DNA from 3 places in the Terrisporobacter muris genome. Region 2 is predicted to be linked to each of the others. Evidence: riboswitches for the same ligand, from Rfam matches in the RefSeq annotation. Region 2 holds a riboswitch; each other region holds the start of a gene.
The links. A riboswitch is a leader RNA that binds a small molecule or an ion and turns the genes downstream of it on or off. The one in region 2 is predicted to bind cobalamin.
Positions count from the first base shown of each region.

Region 1: it holds a riboswitch for cobalamin, as region 2 does, so the genes downstream of both, pcrA (DNA helicase PcrA) here and NSA58_RS07000 (ABC transporter substrate-binding protein) in region 2, are expected to answer to the same signal.
Region 3: it holds a riboswitch for cobalamin, as region 2 does, so the genes downstream of both, NSA58_RS12390 (energy-coupling factor ABC transporter permease) here and NSA58_RS07000 (ABC transporter substrate-binding protein) in region 2, are expected to answer to the same signal.

Region 1 is NZ_JANKBY010000053.1:9,095-14,691, reverse strand. It holds gene NSA58_RS06305 (peptidylprolyl isomerase) at 1-293, opposite strand, end outside; gene NSA58_RS06300 (M18 family aminopeptidase) at 634-1,926, opposite strand; gene pcrA (DNA helicase PcrA) at 1,938-4,178, opposite strand; cobalamin riboswitch at 4,557-4,731, opposite strand; gene NSA58_RS06290 (VWA domain-containing protein) at 4,822-5,597, opposite strand, start outside.
Region 2 is NZ_JANKBY010000061.1:4,867-10,463, forward strand. It holds gene NSA58_RS06990 (ABC transporter ATP-binding protein) at 1-499, opposite strand, end outside; gene NSA58_RS06995 (FecCD family ABC transporter permease) at 506-1,522, opposite strand; gene NSA58_RS07000 (ABC transporter substrate-binding protein) at 1,512-2,420, opposite strand; cobalamin riboswitch at 2,534-2,785, opposite strand; gene NSA58_RS07005 (nucleoid-associated protein) at 2,855-3,868, opposite strand; gene NSA58_RS07010 (RluA family pseudouridine synthase) at 3,888-4,793, opposite strand; gene NSA58_RS07015 (YbaK/EbsC family protein) at 4,933-5,430, opposite strand.
Region 3 is NZ_JANKBY010000163.1:1,375-6,971, forward strand. It holds gene NSA58_RS12370 (sensor histidine kinase) at 1-554, opposite strand, end outside; gene NSA58_RS12375 (response regulator transcription factor) at 557-1,228, opposite strand; gene NSA58_RS12380 (DUF4956 domain-containing protein) at 1,412-2,098, opposite strand; gene NSA58_RS12385 (polyphosphate polymerase domain-containing protein) at 2,092-2,847, opposite strand; cobalamin riboswitch at 2,999-3,284, shown strand; gene NSA58_RS12390 (energy-coupling factor ABC transporter permease) at 3,492-4,208, shown strand; gene NSA58_RS12395 (energy-coupling factor ABC transporter substrate-binding protein) at 4,208-4,537, shown strand; gene cbiQ (cobalt ECF transporter T component CbiQ) at 4,524-5,210, shown strand; gene NSA58_RS12405 (energy-coupling factor ABC transporter ATP-binding protein) at 5,353-5,597, shown strand, end outside.

The sequences.
Region 1 (5,597 bases), on a different contig from region 2:
CTTGCCATAGAGATTACCCCTCTCTCATGTCTTAAGTTGTTAGCGAACCCATTACTATTGAACTCACCTTTTATTGAATATCCTGGCCCACCCATTCCAGTTCCTTGTGGGCATCCACCTTGAATCATGAAACCTCTTATTACTCTGTGGAATATAATTCCATCATAGTAATGGTTATCTATTAAGCTTATAAAGTTATTTACTGTATTTGGAGCTATATGAGGATATAGTTCAACTTTTATAGTTTTTCCATTTTCCATTTCTATAGTTACTATAGGATTTTTATTTTCCATATTTTTACCTTCTTTCTTTAGTTGTTATGTATTTTCATATATTATTATATACTAAGTTGTAAAAAAATAACTACTCTATTATTTTTTTACCATGCTTAAAAACAGTTTAATAAAATATCTGTGGATATCTTAGCATTTCTATCCACAATATCCACATACCTTAAAATTCATTTTTATCCACTATATTACAAAGTTTTTATTTGTACATATAAAAAAAACATTACGTTTTATAATCATATTATCCACATAGTTATCCACTTATCTACAGCTTATCAACATCTTATTCAACCCTTATCCACATTTTCAAAAACAATTTACAGAATTTTTCATCATTATTTTCTTATATTTGATAAAATCCGACAAATGTTTTATATATATTGTAGTGATCTTCTACACTTCCAAGTTCCCTTACAGAATGCATAGATAAAATTGGACTTCCAATATCCACAGAATTAATGTCTAAATGTGTTGATGAAATAGGCCCAATTGTTGATCCACCTCTCTCATCAGATCTATTTACGAATTGTTGATATTTTACTCCACATTTTTCACATATACTTTTGTATATTCCTGCCGAAAAAGCATCACTTGTATATGATTGATTTGCGCTAATTTTTATTACAGGCCCACCACCCATTACTGGTCTATTTGTAGGATCATGTTTTTCAACAATATTAGGATGAAGAGCATGAGCCAAATCTGCCGATATCATAAAAGATGAATAAATAGCTGAAATGAAGTCTTCTCTGTCTTTTTTCAAACTTATACAAATTCGTTCCAATAGGTTTAGTAACATATTGGAATCAGCTCCTTGTTTTGTAGAACTTCCTACCTCTTCATTATCAAATATAGCAACTACATTTATACCTTTTTTACCTTTTGAATCTATTAAAGCATATAAACTAGCATGTGCCATAGACAAGTTATCTAACCTAGAAGAAGATATAAACTCTTCATTTGGACCAATTATGCTTCCTTTTTCATATTCATATAAATATAAATCAAAATCAAGAATATCTTCTTTATTTATATTTAATGCTTTACTTATTTCCTTTAATAGAAACTCATCTTTTTCTAATGTTTCATTTAGTAATCCTACTAGAGGTAGTGTATCTTTTTGTTTGTTAAACTTATAACCATCGTTTACTGTTCTATTCATGTGAATAGCTAAGTTTGGTATTATACAAATTGGTCTATTTATATTAATTATTTCTTCTCTTGGACACAATATATCTTCAGATTTTAATACTACTCTACCTGCAATTGATAATGGTCTATCAAACCAAGTACTTAGTATTGATCCACCGTAGCCTTCAGTATTTAATTTTAAATAAGTATTTTCCACAGTCATTTCTGCATCAGGTTTAATCCTAAATGTAGGTGAATCACTATGAGACCCTATTATTCTAAAGCCTTCTTGCATATTGTCAGAATTTACTACAAAGGCTGTTAAAGAAGATGCATTCTTTGTTATAAAATACTTTCCTCCAACTTTCAGTTGCCATTTCTCATTCATTTTTAATTCTTTAAATCCATTTTTCATTAGTAAATCTTTACTAGTTTTTACTGCATTAAATGCAGTTGGACTATTATAAATATAATCTATTAAATTCTCGGCAAATTGTTTTTTCATAGCTCCTCCTATTAAACTAAGTCTAAAGTTGTATATTCTTTATTTATAGTTTTTATACCCTGATTATCGAATGCTATAGTAACATCTGGACCTTTTAAGGCAACTACTGTCCCTAGCCCAAACTTAGGATGATGTACCTTAGCACCAAGTTTCAAGTCGTCTATGTTGCTTTCATTTGATGTATTTTTTATAGTTGCATTTGCTTTTTTAGCTGCTTCAACCTTGTTCATATTATTCATCTTGTATTTTTGAGTATATTTATCAAGTATATTATAATTAGCTTTTGAAAAAGATAATTCTTTTTGTTCTTTATTTAATCTTTCTATACACTCATCTGGCAACTCTTCTATAAATCTAGATGCGATTGAAGGATTAGTTCTACCATATAGAGTTCTCTTTCTTGTCAATGTTAAGAATAATTCTTCCTTTGCCCTAGTTATTCCAACGTAACAAAGCCTTCTTTCTTCTTCTATATCGCTATCTTTCATAGATTGAATAGCCCTAGAAATTGGGAATATTTTTTCCTCCATTCCTGCTAAAAATACAACCGGGAATTCAAGACCTTTTGATGAATGTATAGTCATTAATGAAACTCTATCTTCTTCTTCTTCTTCATTATCTGGTTCTGCATTAAGTGCAACATTTGTTAGGAATGATTCTAAACTCTTATCATCACTTGAACTCTCAAACTCTAGAGCAACTGATATAAGTTCTTGTAAGTTTTCTAATCTATCTTCCCCTTCATTGTTCTTTTCTTTTAACAATTCATCCTTATATCCTGTTATATCTAATACTTTTTCAATTACTTGGCTAACAGTATATATTCCTGTAAAACTTCTTAGTGTGGACATTAAATCTACAAATTCACTTATACTTGCTCTAGCTTTTCTCGATATATCTGAGTTATCTTCTATATCAATAAGTACGGAATAAATACTTTCTTCTTTTAAACTAGCTCTGTCTTCTATTTTTTCTATAGTTCTAAGTCCTATACCACGTCTAGGAACATTAATTATTCTTTTTAAAGATACATCATCCTGAGGATTTTGTATTACTCTAAGATAAGCTATAATATCCTTTATTTCTTTCCTTTCATAGAATTTTATACCACCATAAATATTGTATGGTATCCCCGCTCTATTTAAAGCATCTTCCACAGAACGAGCTTGGGCATTGGCTCTATATAAAACTGCAAAATCTTTGTAATCTCTATCTTCATATCTTTTCATATATGAAATAGTATTTATTATGAAATCACCTTCTTCAATTTCATTTTCTGCCAATTGAATTTTTATTAGCTGCCCTTCCTTTTTATCACTCCAAAGTCTTTTTCTTTTTCTTTCTGTATTATTAGCAATAACATGGTTAGCTGCATCCAATATTACTTGTGTTGACCTGTAGTTTTGCTCAAGTTTTACTATTTTAACATTATCATAATCTCTTTCGAATTCAAGAATGTTTCTTATGTCAGCGCCTCTCCAACCATAAATACTTTGATCATCATCTCCAACAACACAAATATTTTGATGTTGCTTAGCTAATAATTTTATTAACTCATATTGAGCTTTACTTGTATCTTGATATTCATCGACCATTATGTATCTAAATTTATTTCTATAAAAGTCTAATACATCTGGACATTCTTTAAATAACTCAACTGTTTTCATTATTAAATCATCAAAGTCTAGTGCACTATTTCTTTTTAAACGATCTTGATATAGGGCATATATTTCCCCTACTTTTGTTTTAGATATATCTCCTTCATTTAATTTTAAATACTTTTTAGGAGAATATAGTTTATCCTTTGCATTAGATATGCAACTTAATACATATTTAGGGTCAAAGGCTTTATCACTAATGTCCAACTCTCTCATACAGTCTTTAATTAAAGTTACTTGGTCTGGACTATCATATATAACGAAACTTCTGTTATAACCTATTTTATTTATACTTTTTCTAAGGATACGAACACAGCAAGAGTGGAATGTTGTAATCCACATTTCTTTAGTATCGGTTCCTTCCAAAGTTTCTTCTACCCTTTCCCTCATCTCATTGGCAGCCTTATTAGTAAATGTTATTGCTAATATATTTTCGGCTTTAACATCCTTATCTTCCATAAGATATCCTATTCTAGTAGTTAAAACTCTAGTCTTTCCTGACCCAGCTCCAGCAAGTATTAATACAGCGCCTTCTGTATTCTCTACTGCTTCTCTCTGAGCGGGATTTAATTTTTCTATTATATCTGAAATCATATATATCCTCCTATAATGCTCATATAAATATATTTTAATCTAATTCTGATTTTTCTTCAAATTTCATAATACTATAATAATTCCCATGAATAAATTATAAAATACTATTCCTCAAAAAAAGGCCTTAGGACTTTGGAGAATCCTAAGGCATAGGTTAAGGGTTATTCTATTTTCAAACTATTTTGAAATAAAATAGGTTGAGGGCAATTTAAAATTCACTTCGATCATATAAATGAAATAGCTTCGTTACCACTTTAAGCCACTATGTGAGCGCTATGATAATATAATTTCATTATATGTAAAAAGTGCCTAACTTCAAGTTAGGCACAATATCTTCAAATAAAAATTTTTATTAAGATATTTCTCCTTCCCCGAAGAAATGGCTTTATATTATAGGCAGGTCTCCTGGCTCTGCTTCATCCTACTTCTTTTCCTTCCCATGTTTTCCACAGTGGTTAAAAGTTTCGTCCACATTACAGTAGCGGGGGCTGCAAAGGTATCTCACCTTTTTCCCTATTAATCTTAAACAAGAACCTAAAATATTTTAATTAATTTAATTTTGAACTAATATAATTATAGCACATAAATAAAATAATTTGTTATTTTTTACCAAATATTTCGATATATGTTTTCCTAAAATATTTTAATTTTTTATTATTTTCTTCAAATACATAGCAACAATATCTGCAAATCTTTCTATATCCTTAGTATAAATAAAGTCTTTGCCATAAATCATTTTTTCTGCATCTAAATCGCTTTCTTTGCCAGTAAAAACTCCCAGTACAAGTATACCTTGCTTTCTTGCTTTTCTAACTTCTAAAGCTGTGTCTTTCACTCCAATAATACCTTTATATGATGCTTCTCCTCTTAAACTTCTAGATCTATCTTTCCCAATTTTCACATCATTAGGCTTTCCATCACTAAGAACTATAAGAATTTTATTTTCTTCTTCTCTTTCTATTAAATCATCACAAGTTGCCTTTATTGCTAGTCCATCTCTATTATTTCCTGCTGAAAAATATTCGAATATATTTTCACAAGAATTAATATCATCGTTATAATTTCTATATCGTTTCAATATGGTGTAATCTAAAAAACTTAGATATCCCATAACCCTATTTGGAATACCTACAGAAGTTAATGCCATAGCAATTATATATGCTTGTATAGCCACATTAAATTGATTTCTACTTTGTGAGCCGCTGGCATCTAGCAATATATCTATTACATATTTTCCTTTTTCATTTCGTATATCTTTATAAAATACTTTGGTATTATTACTTCTTCCTATTCTCCATGCCCTATTGGCACAAATAGTTCCTCCATCAGAATAAATTCTATCAATAGCACTTTCTTCTACTAATATTCTTGATATACTTTCCTTTAGTTTATTAATGCTTCTTTTATGTAATTTAATAT
Region 2 (5,597 bases):
GATTTGTTGGTTCATCTAACAGAATTATATCTGGATCTTGAGCAAATACCCTAGCCAAAAATACTCTTTGTAATTGACCTCCTGATAATTCTGTAATTAACTTATCTTTAAGATCATACACACCTACTTTATTCATGCTATCTACTATTATTTTCCTATCTTCAAAAGAAAGTTTTGAGAAAGCACCCTTTGAATATGCATATCTTCCTAAGGATACAGTATCATAAACAGTATAAGGAAAATATAATTGAGATATTTGACTCATAAGTCCTACTTTTCTTGCCAATTCTACTCTACTAAGCATAGTTACTTCTTTATTATCTATTTTTATATTTCCCTTATAATCAATAATATTGGCTATAGATTTTAATAATGTACTCTTACCACATCCATTAGGTCCAACTATACATAGGTTTTCTCCATTTTTTACATTAAAACTGATATTCTTAATTATATCTTTATCATCATAACCACAATAAAGATTTTTAACATCTAACATTTAACATCAACTTCCTTTTTTAAAATATACATAGGCAAAAAACGGTGCACCTATTAAAGCTGTTACAGCTCCTACCGGTAATTCCATTGGTGCAAATATGGTTCTAGAAATCAAATCTGTTATTACCATTAGCCCTCCTCCAAATAAAAAAGACATGGGTACAACATATTTATGATTTGAACCAAAAGCCTTTCTTACTATATGAGGGGCTATTAAGTCCACAAACCCAATAGTTCCACTAAGTGCCACTGATCCACCTGTTAAAATAGCACAGTAAACAAATAATTTTCTTTTTACATTATAGGTATCTACACCTACAGCCTTAGCCTGTTCTTCTCCAAATGTAAGAATATCCATTTCTTTAGTATATTTAACTACTCCTAACATTCCAACTACAAAAAATGGCAATATCAATCCTACATAAGTCCATCCTCTCATGGCAAAGCTTCCCATTTGCCAAAGAGTTATACTCTTTAAATCATTACTAAAAAAGGCTGTTAAAGTAGTTAGTAGTGCATTTACAAATAGTGATAAAACCATACCTACAAGAACTACAGTATTATTTGACATGGTCTTATCAATTTTTGTTGAAAATGCAATTACAGAAAAAACAGTAACTAAGCCAAAAATAAATCCTATTAAAGGCAAAGTAAATCCACCTATTAATGGTAGTGATATTCCTGTTACTATTATAAACCCAGCTCCCAAAGAAGCACCTGAAGATACTCCTAAGGTATAGGGTGATGCCAATTCATTTTTAAGTATAGATTGAACTACAGATCCACTAGTTGCTAAACAACCTCCAACTAAAAATGCTAATAATACCCTTGGCAACCTAAGCTTCCATATTATTGCAATATGTTTTGATGTAACATTTTCTGATAAAGGTAAATTTAAGGTTTTATTACCTATTATAGATAATGTATCAAATAAACCTATATCTGAACTTCCTATGGATGTTCCTAACAAAATAATTGTAAGTAATACAATTATGCTTAAAATTATTTTTTCCCTATTTCTCATACTCATCTGGATATGTAGCTTTAGCCATCTCCTTTAAAGCTTTTATTATATTTTGAGTTGGTCTAGATGATGAATCTGCATCTATATAATAAACTTCATTATTTTTCACTGCTTTAATGTTTTCCCAACCTTCACGAGATTTTATTTCTTTTACTGGATTTTCTACATAGTTAACTGTAGTTAATATTACATCTGGATTTGCATCTATTACAGATTCTTCAGTTGGTGATATCCATGATTTTTGATTCTTAAATATATTTTCTGCTCCTATGATTTCAACCATTTCATTTAAGAATGTAGAATTACCAATACTATATAAATTAGGTGCTGGCCCTATTTCTATATATACTTTCTTTTTATCTTTTATTGTTTCTCCAACTTTAGATATTTTTTCTATTTCACTTTTCATATTAGAAACTATTTCTTCGCCTTTTGAATCTTCCTTAACTATAGATGCTATAAATTCTATATCTTTGTATATTCCATCTATACTTTCACTGCTTGGTATGTAAACTACAGGTATCCCTGCATCGCTAATAGATTTAAATGGATCATCAGATGAACCTGATTTATTATAACCTGAAGCTATAACAATATCTGGCTCCAGCTCAATTATTGCCTCTGCATCTGGTGAAGTAAAATCCATTTTCTTTACATCTTTATTTACACCTTCAATCCCCTCTGAGTATGTATCCATGCATACGATTTTATCTCCCACACCTAAACCAGCTAATATTTCTGTATTAGAAGGTGCTGTAGATACTATTTTTTCAATATTAGATGGTATCTCAACTTTGTTACCTTCTCTATCTGTTACAGTTTGTTCTTTATTACTACTACATGCTACTGTAAAAAGCATAACTACACATAATAATAATGATAATAATTTTTTCTTCATAAGTCTTCCCCCTTGTTAAAATTGTAATAAAAAAAGCCTAGCACAAGGCTAGGCTCATATATCTATGTTTTGACATAATATGTCTTTTAATATATTTCCTTCACCCCGAAGAAATTTGCTTCATAATTCAGGCAGGTTTCCTGACTTAGTATCAACCTACTCCTCACCTTCCCATAAAATTCGCTTTGTTCATGCGTTAACAAATTGTCTTCGCTATAGCTTTAGACAACTATATTGTTAAGAATTTACTCTGCTTATAATACAGTGGTATACTGAGTTTCGTCCACATTACAGTAACGGGGGCTGTAGAGGAATTACACCTCTTTCCCTATTAATCTTTAAGAACCTAAATTTATATTAAATTGTTTCTTAATATATTGTAGCATATTTAAACTTGTTTTTTATGATTTTAAAAATAAATCTTAATATTTCAATTATTTTTCTTCATAAAAGCTTACATTCTTTATTATTATATCAACAGTACCATCTTCATTTTGTCTGACACTATATTTCATAGGATCTTCAAAATCAACAAGATTTCCTTTTATATCAAATCCATTGTCTGTTTTTATACTTCTTCTTTTAAGCTTCTTCTCAACCCATTTTTTGTCTATATTGAAGCTAGTTTCAATTCCTCTATCAGTCATTAATTCTTTGAAACTTTCTTTTAAATGGTCATCATCTATTGATTTTTCCACAAATTCTTCTATATCAACTTCTTCTTTTTCTTTTAATGTGTAATTTAATAAACTTCTAACATCTTCTGCTTTTTTTATATTATTACCCATAGCATTTGTTATCCAATTATCTGCAGTAGTTTTGAAAGTTTTTGTATTAAACTTATCATCAGTAACTTTTTCAGCATGTAAGAATTCATTTATAAATCTTGATTTTTTCTCTGGATCTTCTTCTTTCTCTGAATCTTTGTCTAATAATCTTAAATGGAAGTCATCATTTATTCCACTAAGTCCAACTAATGCACATTGTTTTTGTCTTCCTGTGTCTGGTATTCCTATTTCGTTGCTTATTATTTGTATGTTGAATTTTTCATCTAATAATTCTATAGAATGAGTGTATAATTTCTTGTAGTCTAGTTTTACTATTCCTACATATTTTTCATCTTTTACACTATATAAACACATAGCTAAATCACATGAATCTATGTCTTCATATTTTTTCATTATATCAAATAAGAATGAAGCTATTTCTTTTGAGTTTTGAACAAAAGTATCAGCATCGTATATTATTTGTTCACAGCAATTTCTTATTATATTTTCATTATAGTCTTTAAATACAGCTTTTCTTAAATCATCATCCTTTGCTGCTCTGTTAATAATCTTTTGGAAAAACTTGTCTACCTCTGCATTATTTTTTCCTTCAAAATCATTTAATATTGGGCCTTCACTATTTCTATCAAGAACGTGAATAATATACTTATGTATAACCATATCTAACTACCTCCGTAATTTATTTTAACTTTTCTATTAATTCTTCCATATCTTTTGGAAGAGGGGCATTAAACTCTAAATCTTCCCTAGTTCTTGGTTGTTTAAACTTTAAACTATAAGCATGTAGAGCTTGTCTTTTAATTAAATTTTCATCCACATATCCATATAACTCATCTCCTATAATTCCATGACCTATATGATTTAAATGAACTCTTATTTGATGAGTTCTTCCTGTTTCCAGTTTTAATTTTAAAACTGTGGCATCTTTTAATCTTTCTACTACTTCAAAGTGTGTCACTGAAGGTTGTCCATCTTCATGAACTATCCTTTTTATACTATCATCAGTAGGTCTATAAATTGGCTCATTTATAGTCCCAAAATCTGATTCAACAATACCTTTTACTACAGCTATATACATTTTTTCCACTTTATCATCTTTCATATCTGATGATAAAACAAATTGAGCATAAGGATTTTTAGCCACAATAACTAAACCTGATGTATTCATATCAAGTCTATTTACAAACCTTACTTTTACCTTTTCATCCTTCTCCATAATATAGTGAGTAACACCATTGGCAATAGTATTCTCATAATGACTCTTTGTTGGATGAACTACCATAAACGCTGGCTTATTCACCATAATTATATCAAAGTCATCGTATAAAATAGATAGTTTTAAGTCTTGTGGCTTAAAATCAGCCATATCTTCTTCAATTCTTACCTCAATTAAGTCACCTTTATTTATTTTGTCAGCTGGTCTAATATATGTATTATTTACTTTTACAGTTTTATATCTTTTCATTTTTGATAAAGATCTTACTGAAAAGTTTAGTTTATCTAATAAAACTTCTTTCAAAGTTAAATTTTCTTCTTCATTTATATATGAAATAATATTATATTTCTGATCTTCTTTCTTAAACATATGCTCACCTACTTTTACTTAATATTATTTATATTACCATAAATTCATAGTTTTATATAAGTAAAAACAAAAAATTCCCTTTGCTCAAAAAATAAAATCACACTGTGAGTTGTGTGATTTTTATAATATCTAATAAAATTTATTTTACTTCTTCTGTTTCTTCATATCCTTTACAAACATCTACCCATTTGTCTGCATTAGAAAATTTTTCTAACTCATCGCAAGTTAACTCTATAGATGAGTTACTGCTTCCTGCTGCTGGGAAAATTGTGTCAAATCTCTTCATAGATACATCTAGATATACCTTTACCTGATCATTTTTAATAGCAAAAGGGCATACACCGCCTATGCCATGACCTATGTATTCTAATACTTCTTCTGGTGTTAACATCTTAGCCTTATGTCCAAACTCTGATTTAAATTTCTTATTGTCAATTTTAGCATCACCAGCTGTAACTATTAATATGGCGTTATCTCCTTCTTTATTTTTAAAAGAAAGAGTCTTAGCTATTCTAGCAGGAATAACACCCACTGCTTCTGCTGCCAATTCAACTGTTGCCGAAGATACCTCATGCTCCATAACATTATCTTCCTTGTTATACTGTTTGAAAAATTCTCTTACCTTTTCTATTGACATAATTATACACCTCCATTTACAACATTTCCCTATAATTATTCCCAAAATAAGTATATCATATAAAATTCCTTAGAGAATAAAATTAACATTTTTTAAATTATCAAAGTAAAATTTACTTTTCTCAAACCACCATGTGGACATTATTCTTCATATGGACAATGACTTTC
Region 3 (5,597 bases), on a different contig from region 2:
TGAGAAGCATCTGCAATAAATTGTTTTTGTCTATTAAATGTCTCTTTAATAGGCTCAATACTTTTATTAGTAAGATAAATACTTATTATTAAAAGAAAAATAAGACTTATTGATCCGGCCAAAACAAAAATCTGAATTAATCTTATTTTTAAGCTCTCTTCTGAAGTAATATTCAAAAGTACAATCTTTGAAAAAAACCTGAAACTCCTTTTTTCATACTTATAGATATAATCATCTATTTTAATTTTACCATTATTCTTATTACTTTCATAAATAGTATTTATAGCGTTTTGCAATTTCACAGTAGTCATATCATAATTTAGGTGGACAAAATAATTTGTAATATTTCCACTATTATCAAGCTCAACTACAATATTGCCACTATTAGGCTTTTGTTTTGGACTATTATTCATAAGAGAATCAATAGTCATATTTGTTTCTCTATTAATGCTGTGGTTAGTCATAAAATAAAGAAAACTAAAAATACTTATAAAAACTATAGTGAGCAAAGTCATATTGATTAAAATAAATCTGGTTTTTAGCTTTTTAAACATTATTATTTCTCCAGTTTATATCCGGCTCTTCTTATAGTAGTGATTTTTACAGAAGAGTTAATAAAAGTAAGCTTTTTTCTCAGAAAAGAGATATAAACTTCTATATTGTTATATTCAACATCAGAATCAAATCCCCAAAGTTTAGTTATTAAATCGTCTTTGCTTACAATATTTTTAGGTCTTTGCATAAAATAGTTTAATATTTCAAACTCTTTTTGAGTAAGAGTTACTGCAGAATCTCTACAGCTTAAATCATAATTAGATAGATTTAAATTGATATCGCCATAAGTTAACAAGCTATCATTTATAACTTCACCTTTTCTTCGCGATATTGCCCTAAGTCTTGCTAGTAATTCTTTTGGCTCAAAGGGTTTTGGTAAGTAATCATCAGCACCTAAATCAAGACCCGTTACTTTATCATCAACAGAATCTTTCGCGGTTAATAAGAGTATAGGGGTAGATATACTTTCTTTTCGCAGTTTTTGTAAAATTTCTAGACCGTTTAATTTAGGAAGCATTATATCTAAAATAATGACATCATAAATATCTGTTAGAGCATATTCTAGTCCATTATCTCCATCATAAACTGCATCTACGCTATATTTATTATTAATTAATATTTGGCTTAAAGCTTCAGAAAGTTGCTTTTCATCTTCTACTAATAAAAGTTTCAATATGTTATCCTCCAAACTGCTTCAACTTCATGAAGTAAATTTGAGCAATGGAATTATCCTAAGTAGTAATGAGGATATATCATTGACAATATGCTTCTCAATTTTGGCGACATGAGCTAAGCGAATTTTTTTATTATTTTATTATACAATAAAGCCCCTTAAAAAGACTTAAGGGGAAGTAAATTAATTATCACCATAGTTAGTATTAGCAAGAGTAAGAGTAATGTTTAAGTTACCATTTCTACATCTTAACTCGTCCATAAAAGATTTTTGATTTGAATTGGCTTTTAAACTTATTGTATAAGTCAGCTCAAATAAAGAACCAAAGTCCCTAGTTCTAACTCTTTGTATACTATAAGAATTAGTGTAGTTATCTAATACTTCTTCGAATACACCTTCATAATTTAGGTTTTCTGGAATAGTAATTTTAAGTTGCATTGTTTTATTTTTAGGCTCTGCAAATTTGGTCATATGTAATCCAATCATTACAGCAGATAAAATTAAAGTAAATAAAACAGCATAAGTAATATATCCCATACCACAAGTAAGCCCAATTGCTAAAGTAAAGAATATATATGCAATATCCTTTGGATCTCCTGGGGCACTCCTAAAACGAATTATGGAAAATGCTCCAGCTAAAGAGAAGGCTCTAGCTACATTGTTGCCAACTAATAGGATAATTATAGATATTATTACAGGCAACATAATTAAGGTTGTACTAAATCCAGAATTAAAATTATCTTTTTCATGTGTTTTCATATAAACTACACTTATTAAAATTCCTAGTATAATAGATGTACCTATTACTAGTAGAGAATTAATAAGAGTAAATGATTCTCCTGTTGTTGAGGATATTATTGTTTCTAACATATTTCAGCTCCTATTTTTATTTCATTATTTTCTTTATTATTTAAACAATATTTCATAAATTCATTTCCATACTTTGAAAAATGAGTTGGATAAATTTCAAGTTCAGATAAAACTTTTGTAAACCATAAAGGTATGGCACCTAATATCTTTACTTCCATAAGATATTTTCCATCTCCAACGACATCTTCACCAAAACTTCCTTCTTCTAAAAGTAGATGATTTCTTCTAGTCAAAACTCTTGAATCAAATGTTACTCTAAAATCAGGATTATCCTTACAGAAAAAAGCATTTCTTTCATAAGATATAAATACAGTAGGATATACTTTTGTTTTACTAATATAGTATTCTATTTCATGAAGTACTTGTTTATCCATATAATCTTTAACCACAGGTTTTTTATTGTTATAAAGAAATTCATAAGCTTCACCTAAGGACAGAGAAAGTCTTCGCTTGCTAACAATACCCTTGATTTTTTTCTTTAATTCTAAGAATACTCTATCATTAGCATTAGTTGGTATCGTATAGCTTCTTAGTCTGAGTTTTTCTTTATAATATGGTTTTGATATGGAATGTCTTATTACATCGCTATTTTCAGTATCATAATAGATATTATAGATACTGTAAGTTCTATTGTTTTGACAAAATTTATCAGGATTCATATAATCCAGAAGTTTTGGAATTAATTCATTATATTGATTTTCTGTTATTAAAAACTTTTTCTCATAACGTTTAAAGGACTTTATTGCCATATTTTTCACCTCTTTTATCAATTGTTTTACACCATGAGTATAATAATTTAACCTTAAAATAATCTTAAAGAAAATCTGTTAATACATTTTTATAAAAATCAAACTTTTTATAGAATATTTACAAAAATTGGTATAGAATTAAAGTGAAAGAATAATAAAAAATATTTTAGGTTCTTTAAAGATTAATAGGGAAAGAGGTGAGAACCCTCTACAGCCCCCGTTACTGTAATGTGGACGAAACTCAACAAACCACTGTAAAAAAGTTACGAATGGAATTTGAGCAACGGATTTGACTAAAATTGCATGGCGCCGACGTAGTCGTTTAAAGCATTAGCAAAGTCATATCGTTGGTAATATGAACGTAGTGAATTTTTTATGGGAAGGTGAGGAGTAGGATGAAGCTAAGTCAGGAGACCTGCCTAGAGTATAAAAAGAAATTTCTTCGGGGTGAAGGAAGTATCTTATTAGAAAACATTTTATGTTGGAAATTAAGAGATACGAGCCTAGCCTTTCGGTTAGGCTTTTTTTAATTATCAACTAATTAAGTAAGCAAAATATTTAGTTACAACAAGAAATCTTAGTTAAATGAATTAAAATAATAAGATATACACCCTAAAAATAATTAAAAGGGAGATGTATGTAGTATGAAAAAAAGTAATGTAAAATGGTCATTAATAGCAGCATTTATGTTAATGACTACACCAGTAATCTCAAATGCAATGCACATTATGGAAGGCTTTTTACCAGTAAACTGGGCAATAATTTGGTGGGTAATATTTATACCTTTCTTTATAGTAGGACTTAAAAATATTACTAAAATAGTAAAAGAGCAACCTAAAAAGAAATTATTATTAGCTCTTTGTGGAGCTTTCGTTTTTGTATTATCAGCATTAAAAATTCCATCAGTTACAGGTAGTTGTTCGCATCCAACGGGTGTAGGCCTTGCAGCAATATTATTCGGACCTAGTGCAACTGTAGTTTTAGGGACAATAGTATTATTATTCCAAGCCTTATTATTGGCGCATGGTGGAATTACAACTTTAGGAGCAAATGCTTTTTCCATGGCAATTGTAGGACCATTAGTTTCTTTTGGAATATGGAAATTATGTAAAGATAAAATAGATAAAAAAATGGCAGTATTTTTAGCAGCAGCTTTAGGAGATTTGTTAACATATACTGTAACATCTTTCCAACTAGGTTTTGCTTTCCCAGATCCAGCAGGTGGATTTATGGTATCAGCAGTAAAATTCTTAGGAGTGTTCTTTATTACTCAAGTACCTATAGCAATAGCAGAAGGATTACTTACAGTTATAGTTTATAACTTTATAACTGAAAATGAAGAAAGAGAGGTGTTAGCATAATGCAAAGTTCAACAAGAAAAAAATCAAGTAGTATTAAATTAACAATCACTTTACTTCTTTTAGTTTTAGCTATAATTATTGTCCCATTAATAACTCAAAAAGGAGCAGAGTTTGGTGGAGCAGATGGAGAGGCTGAAGGTGTAATAACTGAAATAAATCCAGAGTATGAACCATGGTTTAGCAGTATAATAGAGCCTGCAAGTGGAGAGATTGAAAGTTTATTATTTGCATCTCAAGCTGCATTTGGAGCAGGAATAATAGGATATTATATTGGAACTACTAGAACTAAGAAAAAGATGAGAGATGAATTATTAAATGATAATAGATGATTATGCTTATAAAAATAAGTTATCTAAAGTAAATCCAAATATGAAATTTGCCATAGGTATGTTGTTACTAATTTTATCTTTAATTAATCCTTATAATTATATATCCTTAATTATTATAGCAATAATGAGTTTGGTTATAGTTGGGATTGCAAAGATTGAATTAAAAGATTATATTCATTTTATTAAAATTCCCCTAGTATTTTTAATTATCAGTATAATTATGATACTTCTGACTTTTTCTAAAGATAAAGAAGTCTTATTATACAGTATAAAAATAGGAAGTTTATATATAGGTGTTTCAAATGAATCTATAATATCATCAACACATTTATTCTTTAGAGCATTATCATGTTTGACTTGCATTTATTTTATAATGCTTACAACACCTTTTAATCAATTAATATTTGTATTCAAAAAACTACATTTACCAGACATAGTTTTAGAAATTTCCATGCTAATGTATAGGTTTATATTTATATTTATGGAGGAAGTTGCAGATATAAGAAAATCTCAAGAACTTAGGTTTGGATATATAAATTTAAAGAATGGATACAATTCTTTTGGATTATTAGTAAATATGTTATTTAAAAGAATGATGATAAGATATGATGAAATGAGTATAGCTCTAGACATGAAATTATACGATGGAACATTTTACATAGTAGAACAATAAAATAGTAAAATAATAAAAAAATTTGAGCAACGGGATAAGTCTGAAGCGGTAGCGAAGACTTAGATGTTGGTGACATGAAGTGGAGCGCCTACGCAGTGGCTTAAGCGAATCGAATTCTTTATATTGTAGAGGAAGATTAATAATGTTTAAAATAAATAATTTAACATATAAATATGACAAAAATAGAAAAGCCTTAGATAATATAACTATGGATTTTGATAGAGGAGATATTATTGGAATCATTGGATCGAATGGTTCAGGAAAGTCTACATTATTTAATAACTTAATGGGGATTTTAAAAGCTACACAAGGAGAAATACTTTATAAAAATAACCAGCTGAAATATGACAAAAAAAGTTTATATAATTTAAGAAAAGAGGTTGGTAT